Regions from separate parts of the Zobellella denitrificans genome, predicted to be linked through region 2. Evidence: predicted binding sites of a transcription regulator. Region 2 holds the regulator's gene; the other holds the start of a gene.
What was found. The regulator MetJ, encoded in region 2, represses methionine synthesis genes. The targets are predictions, from matches to a motif close to AGANNTCTAGANNTCT.

Region 1: metA (homoserine O-acetyltransferase MetA) is a predicted target of MetJ. The motif match lies at 9,217-9,232, and genes of this name have one in related genera.

What each region holds. Positions count from the first base shown of each region.
Region 1 covers NZ_CP012621.1:3,558,619-3,569,037, forward strand. The annotation lists gene AN401_RS16825 (PhnA domain-containing protein) at 20-586, shown strand; gene AN401_RS16830 (NGG1p interacting factor NIF3) at 604-915, shown strand; gene AN401_RS16835 (serine hydrolase) at 1,524-2,759, opposite strand; gene metH (methionine synthase) at 2,984-6,664, opposite strand; gene AN401_RS16845 (cation:proton antiporter) at 6,907-8,196, shown strand; gene metA (homoserine O-acetyltransferase MetA) at 8,227-9,180, opposite strand; gene AN401_RS16855 (CinA family nicotinamide mononucleotide deamidase-related protein) at 9,323-10,419, shown strand, end outside.
Region 2 covers NZ_CP012621.1:3,850,378-3,860,796, reverse strand. The annotation lists gene AN401_RS18215 (Lrp/AsnC family transcriptional regulator) at 1-463, opposite strand, end outside; gene pckA (phosphoenolpyruvate carboxykinase (ATP)) at 846-2,459, opposite strand; gene hslO (Hsp33 family molecular chaperone HslO) at 2,632-3,501, opposite strand; gene hslR (ribosome-associated heat shock protein Hsp15) at 3,522-3,914, opposite strand; gene nudE (ADP compounds hydrolase NudE) at 4,077-4,634, shown strand; gene cysQ (3'(2'),5'-bisphosphate nucleotidase CysQ) at 4,637-5,452, shown strand; gene metJ (met regulon transcriptional regulator MetJ) at 5,465-5,797, opposite strand; gene metB (cystathionine gamma-synthase) at 5,977-7,137, shown strand; gene metL (bifunctional aspartate kinase/homoserine dehydrogenase II) at 7,138-9,573, shown strand; gene ltnD (L-threonate dehydrogenase) at 10,213-10,419, shown strand, end outside.

The DNA.
Region 1 (10,419 bases), 290 kb from region 2:
TGCCACAAGAGCCAGAACCATGACCATAGAACAACAACTGCGGGAACGCAGCGGCGACCGTTGTGAACTGTGCGGCGCCAGCGATGTCCTGAGCCTGCTGGCGGTCGCCCCCAGGGCCGCCGACAGTGCCGATCACTGCGCCCTGCTGTGCGCCCGCTGCCAGGGCGAGCTGGACAGCCCCCAGGATCACAACCACTGGCGCTGCCTCAACGACAGCATGTGGAGCCCGGTGCCGGCGGTGCAGGTACTGGCCTGGCGCACCCTGAAAAAGCTGTCCAGCGAGGTCTGGGCCCGGGATCTGCTGGACATGCTCTACCTGGAGCCGGAAGTGCAGCAATGGGCCGAGGCCGGCCTGGCCGCGGAGGAAGACGACGGCGAGCCGACCCTCGACAGCAACGGCACCCGGCTGCAGGCCGGCGATGCGGTCACCCTGATCAAGGATCTCGAGGTCAAGGGCGCGGGCTTCACCGCCAAGCGCGGCACCCTGGTCAAGAACATCAGCCTGACCAATAATCCGGAGCATATCGAAGGCAAGGTCAACGGCGTGCAAATCGTGCTGGTGGCCAAATTCCTGAAAAAGGCCTGAGCAGCCGGGAGCTAGCCATGTACAAGCTGGTGTTCTTCGTGCCCGAATCCCACCTGGAACCGGTCAAGGCGGCGGTATTCGCCACCGGTGCCGGCCGGATCGGCGACTACGCGGAGTGCTGCTTCGAAACCCGGGGGCAGGGCCAGTTCCGTCCCCTGGCCGGGGCCAACCCCTTTCTCGGCCAGCCCGGCGAGCTGGAGCGGGTGGCCGAGGTCAGGGTCGAGCTGGTGTGCGAAGACCGGCTGATCCGGGCGGCCGTCGCCGCCCTGCGCGCCGCCCACCCCTACGAAGAGCCCGCCTTCGACGCCTGGCCCCTGGCCGACCTCTGATCCGGTAGCGGCGGCCTCCTGGCTGCTGCGCCACCAGGCCGGCCAGGCGCTGCTGGCGAATAACCCCGTCGCCTTGTAAGAGATCTCTCAAGGCCACGACAGAAAAAACGCTTTCTGCCCGCAAGAAAGGTCGCAGCACGGTAATTTTATTTATATATATCAATGCATTGACTTCAACCCTCGCCTATTCGGCCCAGATGGGGTCAGGTTTGCCGCCTTGAGCGGTGCCGCCGTTGGGCTATTATGCCTCCCGCAAGGAGCGAGGAAGCCGGTCAGGATGACGGGCCGCCAGGAAAGGCGACAGGAACTCCGCAGGATGCGGCAAGGGACACCTCCCCGGATGGAGATGGCAAAGCGGGTCAGGATGGCACGCGGTCAGGACGACCAACAGGACACACCGACGGATCGGGAAGAGGATGACCTTAAGGATTAAGGTGAAGTCAGGGATTGCAGGGAGCAATTGGGTTTAGGGACTGAACCGTCAAGACGACAGGAAAAGGGGCAACATGATGTTGCCCCTTTTTCTTTGTACCCCTGACGGAGGCGCTTCGCTTGTCTCCGAAGGTTAACGGCCCGCCCCCGTGTCGGGGCGACGGGCCGGCCTTGTGTCAACTGCCGCTCAGGCGGACCACCAGGCAATCCATGCCCTGGCGGGACAGGCGCTGGCAGGCGCTTTTGGCCTGGCCTTCCTGCAACCCCACCAGCCGGGCCCGGAACAACTTGCGGTTGCTGATCTCCACCTCGCTCACCGCGATCTGGGCCAGCTCCACGTCGGCCAATCGGCGGGCCGCATCGGACGCCCTTTCCCGGGCCTGCTCCGGCACCCGGAAGGAGCCGATCTGTACCGCCCAACCGAGTTCATCGGTGATCATGGTCTGCTCGACCGGGAAGGTCTGGGAGGTGCGCTGCAGCACCGCCGGCGCCCGCGTTACCGGCTGCTCCTGCCGTACGACCTGGCGTACCGTGTCGGTACTGACCACCAGGTTGGCGGCCGGCCTGGTTGCCTCGGGCGAGGCCTTGGCGAGCTGGGTGGCCCGCTCGAACCCCCGATCCAGCAGCGAGGCCATGTGGGCGTCCCGCGACTGGGCGGTCTGCCCGCCCATCACCACCCCGATCAGACGCCGGCCATCCTTGACCGCGGACGTGGCCACGTTGAAGCCGGAAGCGCGGATAAAGCCGGTCTTCATGCCGTCGACCCCGGCGTAATTGCGGATCATGCGGTTATGGCTGGTATAGGTCCGGCCCTTGTAGGTAAAGGACTGGGTGGAAAAGTAGTGATAATACTGGGGAAAATCCTTCATCAGCCGCACCGACAGTATCGCCAGATCCCGGGCGGTCGTGGTCTGCCCCGCGTCGGGCAGGCCAGAGGCGTTGCGGAAGGTGGTCGAGGTCATCTTCATCGCCTTCGCCTTTTCCGTCATCATGGCGCCAAAAGCGCGCTCGGTGCCCCCCAGCGCCTCGGCCACCACCGATGCCACGTCGTTGGCGGAACGCACTATCAGCGCCGGAATGGCATCCCTCACCTTGAGCCTGTCCCCCGCCTTGAGCGAGATGTTGGTCTGGGGCATGGAGGCGGCGTGGGCCGATACCGGCATGGCGGTATCCAGGGTCATGAGCCCCTTTTCCATCGACTCGAACAGCATGTACAGGGTCATCATCTTGGTCAGCGAGGCAGGATAGCGGGTCGCATCCGCATTGGAGGCATGCAGCACCTCGCCGCTGTCCGCGTCGAGCACGATGGAGGCGTAGCGCGGATTGGCCTGCGCCTGGTTGAACAGGGAGTACAACAGCAAAACGGCCAGGAACAGAAATCCCGCTTTTCCGGCGTTTCTTACGGCAAACATGGAGGGCTCCTCCCAGAGATTGAACAAAGCCGGCAGAAGCTACGTTATCGCCCGAATTCTGTCCAGCCTTTCCCGCAGATCCCATCGACAAAGGCCAGGCAAGACACCGGTCCCTCGATGGTCTTCATTATTATTACAAGCATACACGTCGCCGCCACCGGCGGGGAGTCGGTCCGGTACAATATTTAGCATAAAGGCGCCCGCAGGCGCCTTTTTCCGCTCCCTTAGTCGCTCAGGTTGGGCGCCAGCCACTTCTCGGCCTCGACCCGGCTCATGCCCTTGCGGGCAGCGTAGTCGAGCAGCTGATCCTCCTGGATCCGGGCCACCGCGAAGTAGCGGGTGTCCGGATAGGAGAAATACCAGCCCGACACCGCCGCCCCCGGCCACATGGCGAAGGATTCGGTCAGCTTCATGCCGATGCGCTCTTCCACGTCCAGCAGCTGCCACAGGGTGCCCTTCTCGGTGTGCTCCGGGCAGGCCGGGTAGCCGGGTGCCGGGCGGATGCCCCGGTATTTCTCGCGGATCAGCTCGTCGTTGCTGAGCGCCTCGTCCGGGTCATAGCCCCAGTATTCCCGGCGCACCAGCAGGTGCATGTATTCGGCGAAGGCTTCCGCCAGCCGGTCGGCCACGGCGCTGGCCATGATGGCGTTGTAGTCGTCATGGGCTTCCTTGTAACGGCGGATGATGTCGTCCTCGCCGATGCCGCCGGTCACCGCGAAGGCGCCGATATAGTCGGGTTTGGTGCCCTTGGGGGCCACGAAATCGGCCAGGCAGTAGTTGGGGAAGCCGTCTTTCTTCTCGGTCTGCTGGCGCAGGAAGCGCAGGGTATGCAGCACCTGGCTGCGGGACTCGTCGGTGTAGACCTCGACGTCGTCCTCCACGCTGTTGGCCGGGAACAATCCCATGACGCCGGCACAGCGCAGCTCGCCGTCCGCCGCCAGCCGGTCGAGCAGGGCGTTGGCGTCGGCGAACAGCCGCTTGGCCTCCTCGCCCACTATCTCGTCCTCGAGGATGCGGGGGAACTTGCCCGCCAGCGACCAGGTGAGGAAGAAGGGAGTCCAGTCGATGTACTCCCGCAGTACCGAGATGGGCACGTCACGGAATTCGTGGATGCCCGGTTTGGCCGGCACCGGCGGGGTATAGGCCTGCCAGTCGATGGCCACCTTGTTGGCCCTGGCCTCGGCCAGGGTCACCGGCTGGGTGCGGGGTTTCTTGCGGGCGTGCTGATCCCGCACCACCTCGTATTCCTGCTTGAGCCGCTCGACGAAGGCGGGTTTGTTTTCCGCGCTCAGCAGGGTCTGCACCACACCCACGGCACGGGAGGCGTTGGCCACGTAGACCACCGGCTCGTCGTAGTTCTGCTCTATCTTCACCGCGGTATGGGCCTTGGAGGTGGTGGCGCCGCCGATCAGCAGCGGGATCTTGAAGCCCTGGCGCTGCATCTCCTTGGCCACGTGCACCATCTCGTCCAGCGACGGGGTGATCAGGCCGGACAGGCCGATCATGTCGGCGTTGGTTTCCCGGGCGGTCTTGAGGATGGTCTCGCAGGGCACCATGACCCCGAGGTCGACCACCTCGAAGTTGTTGCACTGCAACACCACCCCGACGATGTTCTTGCCGATGTCGTGCACGTCGCCCTTGACCGTGGCCATCACCACCTTGCCGTTGCTCTGGCCCGCCTCCTTGCCCGCCTCGATATAGGGCTGCAGGTAGGCCACCGCCCGCTTCATCACCCGGGCCGACTTGACCACCTGGGGCAGGAACATCTTGCCCTCGCCGAACAGATCGCCGACCACGTTCATGCCGTCCATCAGCGGGCCTTCGATCACCTCCAGCGGGCGCGCCGCCTGCTGGCGGGCCTCTTCGGTGTCGTCCTCGATAAAGTCGGTCAGTCCCTTCACCAGGGCATGCTCCAGCCGTTTGTTCACCGGCCAGCTGCGCCATTCCAGATCCCGGGCGTCCGCCTGCTGGCCACCGCTGCCCCGGTAGCGCTCGGCGATCTCCAGCAGTTCCTCGGTGGCGCCGTCGTGGCTGTTGAGCACCACCGCCTCCACCCTGGCCTTGAGCTCGGGCTCGATGTCTTCGTAGATGGCGAGCTGGCCGGCGTTGACGATGCCCATGTCCATGCCGTTCTTGATGGCGTGGTACAGGAACACCGCGTGGATGGCCTCGCGCACCGCGTCGTTGCCGCGGAAGGAGAAGGACACGTTGGACACGCCGCCGGAGATCATGGCGTGGGGCAGGTTATCCTTGATGTCCTTCACCGCCTCGATAAAGTCCACCGCGTAGTTGTTGTGCTCGTCGATGCCAGTGGCCACGGCGAAGATGTTGGGGTCGAAGATGATGTCTTCCGGCGGGAAGCCGACCTTGTCCACCAGCACCCGGTAGGCGCGTTCGCAGATCTCGAACTTGCGTGCCCGGGTATCGGCCTGGCCCACCTCGTCGAACGCCATCACGATGACGGCGGCGCCGTAGCGGCGCACCAGCCGGGCCTGCTCGATAAATTTCTCTTCCCCTTCCTTCATGGAAATGGAGTTGACGATGCCCTTGCCCTGAATGCACTTGAGGCCGGCCTCGATCACCTCCCACTTGGAGGAGTCGATCATGATCGGCACCCGGGCGATGTCCGGCTCCCCGGCGATCAGGTTGAGGAAGCGGGTCATGCAGGCCTCGGCGTCGAGCATGCCCTCGTCCATGTTGATGTCGATGATCTGGGCGCCGTTCTCCACCTGCTGCAGCGCCACCTCCAGCGCCTTGTCGTACTGCTCTTCCTTGATCAGCCGCTTGAACATGGCCGAGCCGGTGACGTTGGTGCGTTCGCCCACGTTGACGAAGATACTCTCGGGGGTGATCAGCACCGGCTCCAGGCCGGACAGCCGGCAGGCCACCGGCAGTTCGGGCAGGGCGCGCGGCTTGATGCCGGCCACCGCCTCGGCCATGGCGCGGATATGCTCGGGGGTGGAGCCGCAGCAGCCGCCCACCAGGTTGAGGAAACCGCTCTCGGCCCATTCGCGGATATGGCCGGCCATCTCGGCGGCGTCCAGATCGTATTCACCGAAGGCGTTGGGCAGGCCGGCGTTGGGGTGGGCCGACACGTAGGTCTCGCACACCCGGGACAGCTCGGCCACGTACTGGCGCAGCTCGTCCGGCCCCAGGGCGCAGTTGAGGCCGAAAGACAGCGGCTCGGCATGGCGCAGGGAGTGGTAGAAGGCCTCGGTGGTCTGGCCCGACAGGGTACGGCCGGAGGCGTCGGTAATGGTACCGGAGATCATCACCGGCAGGCGCACGCCCATCTGGTCGAACAGCCCCTCGATGGCGAACACCGCCGCCTTGGCGTTGAGGGTGTCGAAGATGGTCTCGATCATCAGCAGATCGGCACCGCCGTCGATCAGGGCCTGGGCCGCTTCGGTGTAGGCTTCGACAAGCTGGTCGAAGGTGACGTTGCGCTTGCCCGCGTCGTTCACGTCCGGCGAAATGGAGGCGGTTCTGTTGGTCGGACCCAGTACCCCGGCCACGAAGCGCGGCTTGTGCGGCTCTTTCGCGGTCCACTCGTCCGCTACCCGGCGCGCCAGCCGCGCCGCCTCCAGGTTGATCTCCGCCGCCAGGCTTTCCATCTGGTAGTCGGCCATGGCGATGGTGGTGGCGTTGAAGGTGTTGGTTTCGATGATGTCGGCACCGGCGGCGAAGTAATCGCTGTGGATTTGGCCGATGATCTCCGGCTGGGTCAGTACCAGCAGGTCGTTGTTGCCCTTGAGATCCGAGGGCCAGTCGGCGAAGCGCTCACCCCGGTAGGCGGCCTCGTCCAGCCGGTAGGACTGGATCATGGTGCCCATGCCCCCGTCGATGATGAGGATCCGTTCGGCCAGGGCCTGTTCGAGCTGGGAAAAAACCGGGGATCTGGACACTGCTGACTCCTGTAACAACCTGATTCCTGTATGCGGCCCCCATGCTACCACAAAACCGGCGGTTGGAAATCCAGCCATCTACAAGGCCGACCGCAAGGAGCGCCCCGGTATTTTCGGGAAAGACGTAATTTAACCACAGTTTTCACTAGGGAAAACGGGTGCGCTTAGGCAAACTAGGGGCAGCCGGCGCAGACCGGCCAACCCAGCTTGCAACCCTAAAAATAACGATCGGAAGTGCCTCTATGAGTGTCTATTACACCCTGTGTTTTTTGGCGGCCATGGCGATTACCATCGCCTTCGTCAATCAATACATCATGAAAATCCAGACCACCATCGCCATCACCTCGGGAGCCCTAGGCATCTCCATCCTGATGCTGATCCTGGGCAAAACCACCTGGCCCGAGTTGCAGCAACACGCGGTAGAAGTGGTCAAGACGGTGGACTTCGGCGAGTTCCTGCTGCAGGGCATCCTCGGCTTTCTGCTGTTCGCCGGCGGCCTGGGCATCAACCTGCCGGCGCTGAAGAGCCAGAAGTGGGAAATCTCCATCCTGGTGATAGTGGGCGTGCTGATCTCCACCCTGGTGGTGGCCGTGGGCCTCTGGCTGCTGGCCTATGTGGCGACCATCCCCCTGCCTTTTATCTACTGCCTGCTGTTCGGCGCCCTGATCTCCCCCACCGACCCCATCGCCGTCTTGGCCATCGTGAAAAAGCTGGGGGCGCCGGAGCAGATCGCCATCCAGATAGAGGGGGAGTCCCTGTTCAACGACGGCATCGGCCTGGTCATTTTCCTGACCATCTTCGCCGTGGCCTTCAGCGGCAACGAGGCCAGCTTCGGCTCCGTGATGGCCCTGTTCACCCACGAGGCCATCGGCGGCATCCTGTTCGGCGCCCTGCTCGGACTGATGTCCCACATCATGATCAGCGCCACCGACGACGGCTCCATGGAACTGCTGATGACCCTGTGCGTGCCCACCGCCGGCTTCGCCCTGGCCAACGTGCTGGGGGTGTCCGGCGCGCTGGCCATGGTGGTGGCCGGCATCATGATCGGCAACTGGACCCGCTATACCGGCTTTTCCGAGCAGAGCCGGAAACACCTGGATCACTTCTGGCACCTGCTGGACGAATTCCTCAACGCCCTGCTGTTCCTGCTGATCGGCCTGGCCATGCTGCTGGTGGAATTCCACTGGCAGGCCTGGATACTGGTGCTGCTGTCCATTCCCCTGGTGCTGGCCGGGCGCTTCACCAGCGTGGCCCTGCCCTACCTGGGCTTTCGCCGTTTCCGGGCCTACAACAAGTATTCGGTGCGCATCCTCACCTGGGGCGGCCTGCGCGGCGGCCTGTCCCTGGCGATGGCGCTGTCCATCCCCGCCGGGGTCAAGCTCGGCAGCAGCGGCCAGGTGGAGCTGCGGGATCTGATCCTGATGATGACCTATGCCATCGTCATCTTCTCGATCATCGTTCAGGGCATGACCATCACCCCCATGATCAACAAGGCCAAGGCGGCGGAAAAGGCCGGTTTTCCCATCGAATAAGGGACGGCAAGGGGGCGAATCGCCCCCCGGTTATTCTTCCCAGTCTTTGGTCAGGGTATCGCCGGCCGCGCTCAGGGTGCTCAGATCGTAGGGCGTCAGCTGGTAGACGTGGTAGTTGAGCCAGTTGGAAAACAGCAGGTGGCCATGGCTGCGCCAGGTGGCCCGAGGCGCGTTGTCCGGATTGTTACCGGGGTAGTAATTCTCCGGCATCTTCGGCTCGATGCCGGCGCTCAGATCGCGCATGTATTCCTGATGCAGGGTATCGGCGTCGTACTCCGGGTGGCCGGTGACGAACACCTGGCGCCGATCCGGGCTCACTGCCAGGTAGACCCCCACCTGCTCCGAGCCGGCCAGTATCTTGAGGTTGGTCTTCTCCCGGATCAGATCCAGGGGGAAATCCGCATAACGGGAGTGGGGTGCCAGGAAGGCATCGTCGAAACCGCGCACCAGGGGCTCGAACTGGGCCAGGTTCTGGTGCTCGTAAACCCCGGACAGTTTCTCCAGCCGGGTCTGCTTGTCCAGGCCGTAGAGGATCTTGAGGCCGGCCTGGGCCGCCCAGCACAGGAAGAGGGTGGAGGTGACGTGGCTCTTGGCCCACGCCACTATCTGTTCGATCTTGTCCCAGTAGACCACGTCGCAGAAGTCGGTCAGGCCCAGGGGGGCACCGGTGATGATGAGGCCGTCGTAGAACTCGTCCTTCACCTGCTCGAAATCGTAGTAGAAATGCTCCAGGTGGGATTGGGGCGTGTTCTTGGAGGGCCTGTCGTCGATGCGCAGCAGGTCCACCCCTATCTGCAACGGCGAGTTGGACAGCATGCGCAGCAGCTGGTTTTCGGTTTCTATCTTTTTCGGCATCAGGTTGAGCAACAGCACCCGCATCGGGCGGATATCCTGGTTGACCGCACGGGTTTCCGTCATCACGAAGATATTTTCCTGAGTCAGGACGTTGGCCGCAGGCAGGCGATCCGGAATTCTGATGGGCATTTGCTCACTCCATGCACAGTATCGGTAAGAAAGTCTAGACATCTAGAAATCTACAACAAAGCAGCGGTGCTTGTCATCCCTGCCGTGGGCCGGAAATGGAAGTTGCGTTAGAATCCCGTCAAGGCATCTCGAGGACAACGATATGGAACCTGTGATTGAGCTGGTGAGTACCGGCGACGAAGTACTGACCGGGCTGATAGTGGATACCAACGCGGCCTGGCTGTCCCAGCGCCTGCTGGAGCAGGGCTGGCAGGTGAGGCGCCGCTTTACCCTGGGGGATGACAAGGCCGATCTGGTGGCGCTGTTCGAGCAACGCAGCCATGAGGCCGATCTGGTGATCGTCAACGGCGGCCTGGGCCCGACCTCGGACGACATCAGCGCCGAAGCCATGGCCGCCGCCGCCGGCGTTCCCCTGGAGCTGAACGAGCACTGGCTGGCGGTGATGGAACAGAAGTACGCCAGCCGCAACAGGGCCATGCCCAAAAGCAATATCAAGCAGGCCATGCTGCCCCGGGGCGCCGAGCTGGTGGATAACCCCATCGGCACCGCCTGCGGCTTCGCCGTCAGGCTCAACAGGGCCACCTTTATCTTTACCCCGGGCGTCCCCTCCGAGCTGAAGAAAATGGTGGAAGAGGAAATCCTGCCCCGTATGCAACGTCAGTTCGGTGGCCGGGGCAGCAACCAGGTGCGCCGCTTCTTCCTGTTCGGCCTGTCCGAATCAGGCCTGAGCGACCGCCTCGACAACCAGTCCTGGCCGTCCGGCATCACCCTCGGCTACCGGGCCAACCTGCCGACCATAGAGCTCAAGCTGATCATCGAGCGGGACGACGTCGCCGCCATCGCCGCGGCGGAAGCCCAGTTACTGGCAGAGGTGGGCGCCCACCTGGTGGCCCGGGACGAACTGAACTTCGCCACCAGCCTGGGCCCCCTGCTGCATAAGCAGGAGCTGACCCTGTTCGAAGAGGCCAGCGGCGGCCGGCTGACGGATACCATCAGCACCATCACCGCCGAATTCGAGGGCCATTACCTGAGCGGCCTGCCCGACAACGCCGAGGATCTGGGTCTCTGGCTGCAGCGCAGTGCCCGTCCCCTGGCACTGGCCGTGGGCGCGGAAGGGCCCGAGGGCGTACCGGTGGCCCTGCTCACCGAGCAGAGTTGCCAGGTGCAGACCCTGAAACTGCATTTCCGCGATCCCCTCTCCCGCCGCCGCCTGCTGGCCTTTGTGGCGCTCGACATGCT
Region 2 (10,419 bases):
GGGCGGTGTCCTGCTTGATCCGCCGCAGCACAAAGCTGGAGCGCACCCCGGTCACCCCCTCCAGCCGGGTCAGCTTGCCCAGCAAAAACTGCTGGTAGTGCTCCATGTCGCGCACTATCACCTTGAGCTGGTAATCGGCCTCGGTGCCGGTGATCAGATCGCACTCCAGCACCTCGGGAAACGCCAGTATGGCCGCGTCGAAGGCCTCGAACCGCTCCGGGGTGTGCCGGTCCAGGGAGATGTGGATATAGGCCTGCAGGGTCAGCCCCAGTTTGGCGGCGTTGAGCCGGGTCACGTGATCGAGGATAAGGCCGGCTTCTTCCAGCGCCTTGACCCGGCGCGAGCAGGGCGAGGGCGACAGGCCGACCCGCTCGGCCAGCTCCAGGTTGCTGATGCGGCCGTGGCGCTGCATCAGCTCCAGGATGCGCCTGTCGGTGCGGTCGAGTTGGAGGAGGTTGCTCAAGAATCTGTCCTTATGGCAATAACTGTTCTTAATGGATTATAGGTGGGGAGAGTTATTGCGTTAAGGGGCGGAAATGACTTTATCTTTGCAACCACTCGCCCCGGCTTTGGCGCTACTATGGTTCCATCTTCTGGGACAGGCGGACCGACACCCTCGGACCCTGCCGCGAACCGGGCTTATCCCCCCGGCCAGCCCCACCGAGCACACCAGGCCTTATCGGGCGGGTAGTGTGGACCGGCGCCACCAGCACCGGGTGTAGCGGAAGCAAAGACACGGCCGATGCCGGCATTAAAAGAGCGCCTCGAGCGCTCTTTTTGCGTTTGTGCGGCCACAAAAAAGCCCCGGCGCTGGCCGGGGCTGTAGAGGTGCCGGGGCGCTGTGCTTACAGCTGCGGGCCGGCGGCCACCAGGGCCTTGCCCTCGGCGGTGTCGGTGAACTTCTCGAAGTTGTTCACGAAGCGCTGGGCCAGATCCAGGGCCTTGGCGTCCCAGTGGGCCGGCTCGGCGTAGGTGTTGCGCGGATCCAGGATGGAGACGTCTTCCACGCCCTGCAGTTCGGTGGGGATGGCCACGTTGAAGTAGGGCAGGGTCACGAAGTCGGCGTTTTCGATGGAGCCGTCGAGGATGGCGTTGATGATGGCACGGGTCGCCTTGATGGAGATCCGCTTGCCGGTGCCGTTCCAGCCGGTGTTCACCAGGTAGGCTTCGGCACCCACCGCGTCCATGCGCTTGGCCAGCACCTCGGCGTACTGGGTCGGGTGCAGGCTCAGGAAGGCCGCGCCGAAGCAGCTGGAGAAGGTGGGGGTGGGCTCGGTGATGCCGCGCTCGGTACCGGCCAGTTTGGCGGTGAAGCCGGACAGGAAGTGGTACTGGGCCTGGTCACGGGTCAGCTTGCTCACCGGCGGCAGCACGCCGAAGGCGTCGGCGGTAAGGAAGATCACCTTCTTGGCGTGACCGGCCTTGGACACCGGCTTGACGATGTTGTCGATGTGGTGGATGGGGTAGGAAACCCGGGTGTTCTCGGTTTTGCTGCCATCGTTGAAGTCGATGCTGTTGTCGGCCAGCACGGTCACGTTCTCGAGCAGGGCGTCGCGGCGGATGGCGGCGTAGATCTCGGGCTCGTTTTCCTGGCTCAGGTTGATGGTCTTGGCGTAGCAGCCGCCCTCGAAGTTGAACACGCCGTCGTCGTCCCAGCCGTGCTCGTCGTCACCGATCAGCTGGCGGTTGGGGTCGGTGGACAGGGTGGTCTTGCCGGTGCCGGAGAGGCCGAAGAAGATGGCCACGTCGCCGTCCTGACCCACGTTGGCGGAGCAGTGCATTGAGGCGATGCCCTTGAGCGGCAGCAGGTAGTTCATCATGGAGAACATGCCTTTCTTCATTTCGCCGCCGTACCAGGTGCCGCCGATCAGCTGCATGCGCTCGGTCAGGTTGAAGGCCACGAAATTTTCGCTGTTCAGGCCCTGCTCCTGCCAGTTGGGGTTGGTGCACTTGGCGCCGTTCATCACCACGAAATCGGGCTCGAAGCCTTGCAGCTCTTCCTCGGTGGGACGGATGAACATGTTCTTCACGAAGTGGGCCTGCCAGGCTACCTCGGTGACGAAGCGCACGGACAGGCGGGTGTCCGGGTTGGCGCCGCAGAAGGTGTCCACCACGAACAGCCGCTTGCCGGACAGCTGGCGGGTAACCAGGCCCTTGAGGTGTTCCCAGGTGTCGGGGCTCATGGGCTTGTTGTCGTTCTTGCCCTGATCGGCCCACCACACGGTGTCGCGGGTGACGTCGTCACGCACTATGTATTTGTCTTTCGGAGAGCGGCCGGTAAAGATGCCGGTGTCCACCGCAACGGCGCCCAGACTGGTTACCACGCCCTTTTCGTAGCCTTCTAAATCTGCACGGGTTTCTTCTTCAAACAACTGGTCGTAGGAAGGGTTGTAAAGGATCTCGGTTACGTCGGTAATACCGTATTGGGAAAGGCCTAATTGTTGCGCCTTGGACGTCATTGTTATCTCCTGGGTACAGAGGGGTTGGGTAGCGATCGTTATTAGTGTTGTTTTGGAACAAGAGAATATCAGTTATCAGGCGGCGTTTAGGGGATCAGCTTCAAAATTTGCAATTTTGCGCGGCGAATTAAGCAAAAAGGGGCGAAATGCCCCTTTTTGTTATCCCGAAATGTTAATGCAATGTCGGCGGATTATTAAATAATGTCTGTAAATCAGCGGCATCGAAACGATAGTGCTGGCCGCAGTAGTCGCAGTGCATTTCCACTTTGCCGTGTTCTTTCACAATATCGTAGGCTTCATCCCTGCCCACCTGCAGCAAGGCCTGCTCGCATTTTTCCCGGGAGCAGGTGCACTGGAAGCTGACATCCTGGGGATCGAACACCCGCACCGCCTCCTGGTTGTACAGCCGGTACAGCACCTCGTGGGCGTCCAGGTGCAGCAGTTCTTCCGCCTTGATGGTGTCGGTGAGGGTTTCGAGGTGGGCGAAGTCGTTCTCCTGTTCGGCGTTGCCGGCGGGCAGCGCCTGCAGCAGCAGGCCGGCGGCGAGCTGCTGGCCGGCATGGGTGTCGGTGAACAGCCAGATGCGGGTGGCCAATTGCTCCGACTGGGCGAAGTAGTTTTCCAGGCTCTTGCCGAGGGAGTCGGCGCTCAGCTCCACTATGCCCTGGTAGCGTTCGCCCTCGTCGGGAGTGATGGTGATGGCCAGGTAGCCCTTGCCGACCAGGTCGGCAAGCTGGTTGCTGTCGGGCACCAGCCCTTCCCAGCGGGCCACGCCGCGCAGCTGTTGCCGGTGGTCGCCGTTGACCACCGCCAGTTTGACCGGGCCGTCGCCCTGCAGCTGCACCGTGATGTGGCCTTCGAACTTGAGGGTGGCGGTGAGCAGGCTGGTGGCGGTGAGCAGTTCGCCCAGCAGGCGCTGCACCGGCGCCGGGTAGGCCTGGGCGGCCAGGATCTGGCGGAAGCTCTGCTGCAGTTGCACCAATTCGCCGCGCACCTGGTGGTGGTCGAACAGATAGCGGTGGAGTTGATCGGTCTTGGTCATAAGGGATCCTGTATGCTGGCTCAGTCGCCTTGTTTGATTTTAAGCAGGGTGCGCCTTTCCTTCTTGTCCGGCCGGCGTTCGGGGCTGGGCGCGAACTGGGTGTTGAGCTTGCGGGCCTCGGCGTTCTGCTCCCGCTTGCGCAGGCTCTCCGGGGTTTCCCGGTACAATTGCTGGGCGATTTCCGCCTTGCTCCGGTGCTCGGACAGCGCCAGCACCACCACTTCCTTCTCGTCGTGGCCCTGGCGCAGGCGGATGGTGGCACCCACTTCCATCATCTTGCTGGGCTTGGTGCGCTGGCCGTTGTAGTGCACCTTGCCGCCGTCGATCATTTCCCGGGCCAGGCCGCGGGTCTTGTAGAAGCGGGCGGCCCACAGCCATTTGTCCAGCCGGACGGACAGTTTTTCTCCGTTCATTGCACGCGCTCCCATGGAAACCGAAGCCGGATTATACCAGATGCCCCGGCCGCCGGAGTAGAAAGGGGTGGCAAAAGCATGCTCATGGCCACTTGCGGGCAGACGTTTTTCCCCAGTTGCGATAACCTCTGAATAACGGGTGAACATAACGACGGAACAGGCATGGCGGACGACAAACAGAAACCAGAGATACTGCATACGGAACTGGTGGCCGAAAGCCGCCTGTTCAAGGTGGAATCGGTCCATCTGAAGTTCAGCAACGGCGTGGAGCGGGTCTACGAGCGCATGCGCGGCAGCGGCCGCGGCGCCGTGATGCTGGTGCCGCTGCTGGACGACGAGACCCTGCTGTTGATCCGCGAATATTCCGCCGGCACCCACAGCTATGAACTGGGTTTTCCCAAGGGGTTGATCGATCCGGGAGAAGACGCCCTGGAGGCGGGCAACCGGGAGCTGATGGAGGAGATCGGCTACGGGGCCAGGGAGCTGACCCACCTCAAGCAGGTGACCCTGGCGCCCGGTTATTTTGGCAGTCGCATGGATATTTTGCTGGCACGGAATTTGTATCCCGAACAGCGCGAAGGGGATGAGCCGGAGCCGCTGGAAGTGGTGCCCTGGCCGCTGGGCCAACTGGATGAGCTGATGGCCCGGCCCGACTTCAGCGAGGCGCGCAGCATCTGCGGCCTCTTCCTGCTGCAGGACTGGCTCAATAAAGAGGAGTAACCATGGATATCACTGCCTTGCTGCCAGGCGTCAAGGCGGCGGCCCGGGAGGCGGGCCGACGCATACTGACGCTGTACGACAGCGGCCACTACCAGGCTGAGCACAAAGACGACGACAGCCCGGTCACCAGCGCCGATCTGGCGGCGCACGCCTACCTCGACCAGGCCCTGCGCCGGCTGGCCGACATTCCGGTGCTGTCGGAGGAAGGGGGCGACATTCCCCTGGCCGAGCGCCGCCGCTGGCCGCGCTACTGGCTGGTGGATCCGCTCGACGGTACCCAGGAGTTCATCGCCGGCAGCGGCGACTTCTCCACCATGATAGCGCTGATCGAGCAGGGCCGGCCGGTGCTGGGGGTGGTTTATGCCCCGGTGCAGGATCTGATGTACTACGCGGTGCACCAGCATGGTGCCTTCAAGGAGGCGGAAGGCCGCACCGTGCGCATCCGTGCCCGCCATCACGACCGGCAGGCGCCGCTCACCGGCCTGTGCATCGCCATCAGCCGCCGGCAGGACGTGGACTGGGTGCGTTCCCGGCTGAGCACCAGCCTGGACTACCGGCTGGTGCCGCTGGGCTCGAGTTCGCTCAAGTCCTGCCTGGTGGCGGAAGGGGCGGCCGATCTCTACATCCGCATCGGCCCCACCGGCGAGTGGGACACGGGCGCGACCCAGTGCATAGTGGAAGAGGCGGGGGGAAGGATCCTGGATCTGAACCTGGACCGGCTCAGCTACAACCTGCGCGACAGCCTGATCAACCCCAACTTTATCACCCTGGGGGACGAGGGCCTGCCCTGGCGGCAGATACTGGTGAAACGGGGATAGCGCGGTGCGGCGTCAGCCTTCGTGGTCGGCGCCGTAATCTTCGATTTCGATGCCCAGCTCGGCCATGATGTCCCGGGCCCGGGCGGGGATCTGGTCGGGCACGTCCTTGCGCAGGTCGTCGTCCTGGGGCAGGGGCTGGCCGGTATAGGCGTGCAGGAAGGCCTCGCACAGCAGTTCGCTGTTGGTGGCGTGGCGCAGGTTGTTGACCTGGCGGCGGGTGCGCTCGTCGGTAAGGATTTTCAGCACCTTGAGCGGGATGGAAACGGTGATCTTCTTGACCTGTTCATTTTTCTTGCCGTGCTCGGCGTAAGGGCTGATATAGTCGCCGTTCCATTCAGTCTTCATTATTCACCCGTCGTAAGGTTAAAAAGCCGAAGGGATTGTAACCCCTACATTTTTTATTGGCAATCCAACCACAAAGCCTTGTGGACGTCCGGAAGGCTTGACGGCTTTTTTGTGCTGGGTTACTGTGCGCGTCTTGGAAATTCCGGATCATCAGGCTGCCAGCGTGCAAAGGAGAGGACATGCCCGACTACCAGACCCAGACTTACGCCGTTCGTACCGGCATCGACACCGATACCCAGCATGGTGCCGTGGTACCGCCGGTCTACCTCACCAGCACTTATTCGTTTGCCGATTATAACCAGCCGCGCCAGTTCGACTACACCCGTTCCGGCAACCCTACCCGACAGACCCTGATCGAGGCCCTGACCAAGCTGGAAGGCGGCGCGGGGGCGGCGGTCACCTCCACCGGCATGGGCGCCATCAACCTGATCATCACCTCCCAGCTGCAGGCCGGCGATCTGCTGCTGGCGCCCCACGACTGCTACGGCGGCAGCCACCGGCTGTTCAACTCCCTGGCGCGGAAGGGCAACTTCCGGGTGGAATACGTGGATCAGAACGACCCCGCCGCCCTGGCCGAGGCCCTGGCCAGAAAGCCGAAGATCCTGTGGATTGAAACCCCGTCCAACCCGCTGCTGCGGGTGGTGGACATCGCCGCCCTCTGTGCCGCGGCGAAAGACATCGGCGCCCTCTCGGTGGTGGACAACACCTTCCTGTCGCCGGCGCTGCAGCAGCCGCTTGCACTGGGCGCCGACCTGGTGGTGCACTCCACCACCAAGTACATCAACGGCCACTCGGACGTGCTGGGCGGGGCCGTGGTGGCCGCCGATGCCCAACTGGCCGAGGAGCTGCGCTGGTGGGCCAACTGCCTGGGCCTGACCGGCTCGCCCTTCGACAGCTACCTGACCCTGCGCGGCCTGCGCACCCTGGGTGTGCGCATGCGCCAGCACTGCGAGAACGCCGAGGCCCTGGTGGCCTACCTGCAGGGCCGGCCCGAGGTGAAGGCGGTGTACCATCCCAGCCTGCCCGGCAATCCCGGTCACGAGGTCGCCGCCCGCCAGCAGTCCGGCTTCGGCGCCATGCTCAGCTTCGAACTGGACGTGGACGAGGCGGGCATGAGGGCCTTTTTGCAGCAGCTGCAGCTGTTCACCCTGGCCGAGTCCCTGGGCGGGGTGGAGAGCCTGATCGCCCACCCGGCCACCATGACCCACGCGGCCATGACCGAGGAGGCCCGCGCCGCCGCCGGCATCAGCAACCAGCTGCTGCGGGTGTCGGTGGGGATCGAGGACGTGCGCGACCTCATTCACGATTTAGACAATGCATTCAAGGCGTTAACCAAGTAAATGACCATGCTCCAGAACGACACCGGCGGCCAGCGTCGTCCGGTCCACAAGTTTGGCGGCAGCAGCCTGGCCGACGCCGCCTGTTTTCACCGGGTGGCCGGCATCATCCACAACCTGGCCCAGCCCGACGCCCTGATCGTGGTGTCGGCGCCGGGCAAGACCACCAACCGGCTGATCGAGCTGCTCAGCCTGTTCACCAGCGGTGACAGCGCGGCCCCCGAGGCGCTGGAGGGCCTGCACGGCTTTCAGCGCAGCCTGATCGAGACTACCCTGGACGAGGCCGGCGCGGCGCCTCTGCTGGCGGCCCTGGACGACGACATCCAGACCATTGCCGCCGTGCTGGAAAGCCAACGGCTGGACGATTACCAGCGCAGCCTGATCCAGTCGTTCGGCGAGGTCTGGTCTTCCCGCCTGCTGGCCCGGCTGCTTGCCGGTCAGGGCCTGCCGGCGGCCAGCCTGGACGCCCGCCGCTTCCTGCTGGTGTCCGGTTCGCCGGTGCAGGTGGACGAAGTCGAGTCCCGCCGCCGCCTGGGTGCGATCCTGGCCGGGCACCAGGACCAGATCCTGGTGGTGACCGGCTTTATCGCCGCCGACGCCGAGGGGCGTACCCGGCTGCTGGGGCGCAACGGCTCCGACTTCAGCGCCACCCTGCTGGCGTCCCTGGCCGACAGCAGCCACGCCACCATCTGGAGCGACGTGCCCGGGGTGTTCAGCGCCGATCCGCGGCGGGTGAAGGAGGCGCGGCTGCTGACCCGGCTGTCGCTGCCGGAAGCCGCCGAGCTGGCCCGGCTGGGTTCGCCGGTGCTGCACAGCCGCACCCTGGGCCCGGTGGCCGCCAGCCGCCAGCAACTGATGCTGCGCTGCAGCTACCACCCGGACGACGGCCATACCCGCATACTGCGCCAGCCGCAGCGGGCCCAGGGCGCGCGCATCGTCACCGCGGTGGACGATACCGTGCTGCTGGAGATGAGCATTCCCGCCCGCTATCAGGAGACGGTGGACGCCCTCACCGACTGGCTGACCCGGCGCGAGCTGGCGCCCCTGGCCTGCAAGCGCCGGCCCGAGCGCCGGCTGTGGCAGATTGCCTATACCCGGGAGCAGGCCGAGCAGGCCTTCTCCCTGCTCAGGGATCACCAGCCCGCGGGCAGCTTCGAGGGGCTGCAACTGCGGGAAGGCTTCTCCCTGGTGGCCCTGGTGGGCAAGGGCGTGACCGCCCAGGCCGAGCAGTGCCTGCACTTCTACCACGCCCTCAATGAGCAGCCGCTGGAGTTCATCCAGCCCGCCGGCAACGGCCTGAGCCTGGTGGCGGTGGTGCGCAAGGTGGTGCTGGATCCGCTGCTGCTGCGCCTGCACCAGAGCCTGTTCAGTCGGCCCAGGCGGGTCGGGCTGGTGCTGTTCGGCCGGGGCAACATCGGCCAGGCCTGGCTCAGGCTGTACCGGGAGCAGAAGGCGCGGCTGGAGCAGGAGCTGAACGTGCAGCTCAGCCTCTACGGCGCCTTCGACTCCCGCGGCGGCATGTTGGCCAGCCAGGGCCTGGAGGTGGAGCAGGTGCTGAACGACTTCCAGCCCAGGTCCATCGTCTGGCCCGACTGGCTGGAGGATCTGGAGGAGCACGGCTTCGACAGCCTGGTGGCCCTGGACTTCACCGCCTCCGAGGCGCTGGTGCAGCACTATCCGGCCCTGGTGCAGCGCCATGTGCACCTGATTGCCGCCAACAAGCACGGTGGGGCGGCGGAGCAGGCGTTCTACCTGCGGCTCAAGCAGGGCCTGGCCGAGCACAGGGTGCAGTTTCTCAGCAACGCCACCGTGGGCGCCGGCCTGCCGGTGCAGACCGCCATCCACCAGTTGCGCCACTCGGGCGAGCAGATCCGCGCCATCAGCGGCCTCTTCTCCGGCACCCTGAGTTGGCTGTTCCAGCACTTCGACGGCAGCCAGCCCTTTTCCGAGCTGGTGTTGCAGGCCTGGCAGCAGGGCCTGACCGAGCCGGATCCCCGGGAGGATCTGAACGGCCAGGACGTGAAGCGCAAGCTGGTGATCCTGGCGCGGGAGGCGGGCTTCGACCTGGATCCGGCCAAGGTTCGGGTCAGCAACCTGGTGCCCGAGTCCCTGGCGGCGCTGGACAGGGAGCGCTTTATCGACCGGCTGGACGAGCTGGACCAGCCCCTGGCCGAGGCCCTGGCCCAGGCCCGGGAAGAGGGCGGGGTGCTGCGCCACGTGGCCCGCTTCGATGCCCAGAGCGGCGAGGCCAGCGTGGGGCTGGAGGTGGTGGCCGGCGAGCACGCCTTCGCCCACCTGCGGCCCGGCGACAATGTGTTCGCCATCGAGACTCAGCACTACCGCCAGAACCCCCTGGTGATCCAGGGCCCCGGCGCCGGCCGGGAAGTGACCGCCGCTGCCATGCAGGCGGATCTGTGGCAGTTGCTGACCACCCTGTAAACAAGGAGGCTCCCGCAAGGGAGCCTCCTTTTGCAGAAACGTCCATTATCCGATTTTCCCGGATCTGCCCCTGCCAACACGGCTGCTTAACGGTGGTCACTTCCGTTCTGGTGGTCCATGACCTATTGCACAGGGCTCCCGCTTTTCGGGCATGACAACAGAGCTTCCGTAGCCGGCGCTTCAGCCGCCGGTGAGCCCAGCACAGGGCCTGTCGGTACCCTGCCGTTTGCAGCCTTGCGCCACCTGAAGGGGCGCCTACAGACGCTATCCCGATTAAGGGGGCCATCACGTACTCCGTCAGACTCAGCCAGGCCAAGTCCTGCATCTGCTTTTTCCTTATCTCCACCCGGCCCGTTTTTCTCCTGAATCCTTTTTTCACAACACCGGGTTATCTTGTTTTTTCAATGGGTTGACCCGAGTTTTCCGGTTCCGGCAGGGAGTTTGTGAGAGTGTGCTCACATTATTTTTCACATTCATTTGTGAATAATTGTTATGAGGTTGGTGATATTAATATCTTTTAAATCAGTAACTTGTTTATTTTTGTGGCTTTCCCGTTTTGTGAGATCTCGACATTAACTGTGATTAAGTGTGATCGATAATGTACCTATCACAGTAGTTCACAGCTTGGGAGTAACACAGATGAGCGCACTTTCCCGTATTGGCCTGGTCGGCCTCGGCTCCATGGGCATGGGCATGGCCCAGTCCCTGATCCGCGCCGGCTTCGATACCTATGGTTTTGACCTGAACCCGGACGCCTGCGCTCGTCTGGCCGAAGCCGGCGCCGCCGGCACCGGCCCCTCGGCGCTGCCCTACGCGGACCGGCTCGATGCCCTGGTGCTGGTGGTG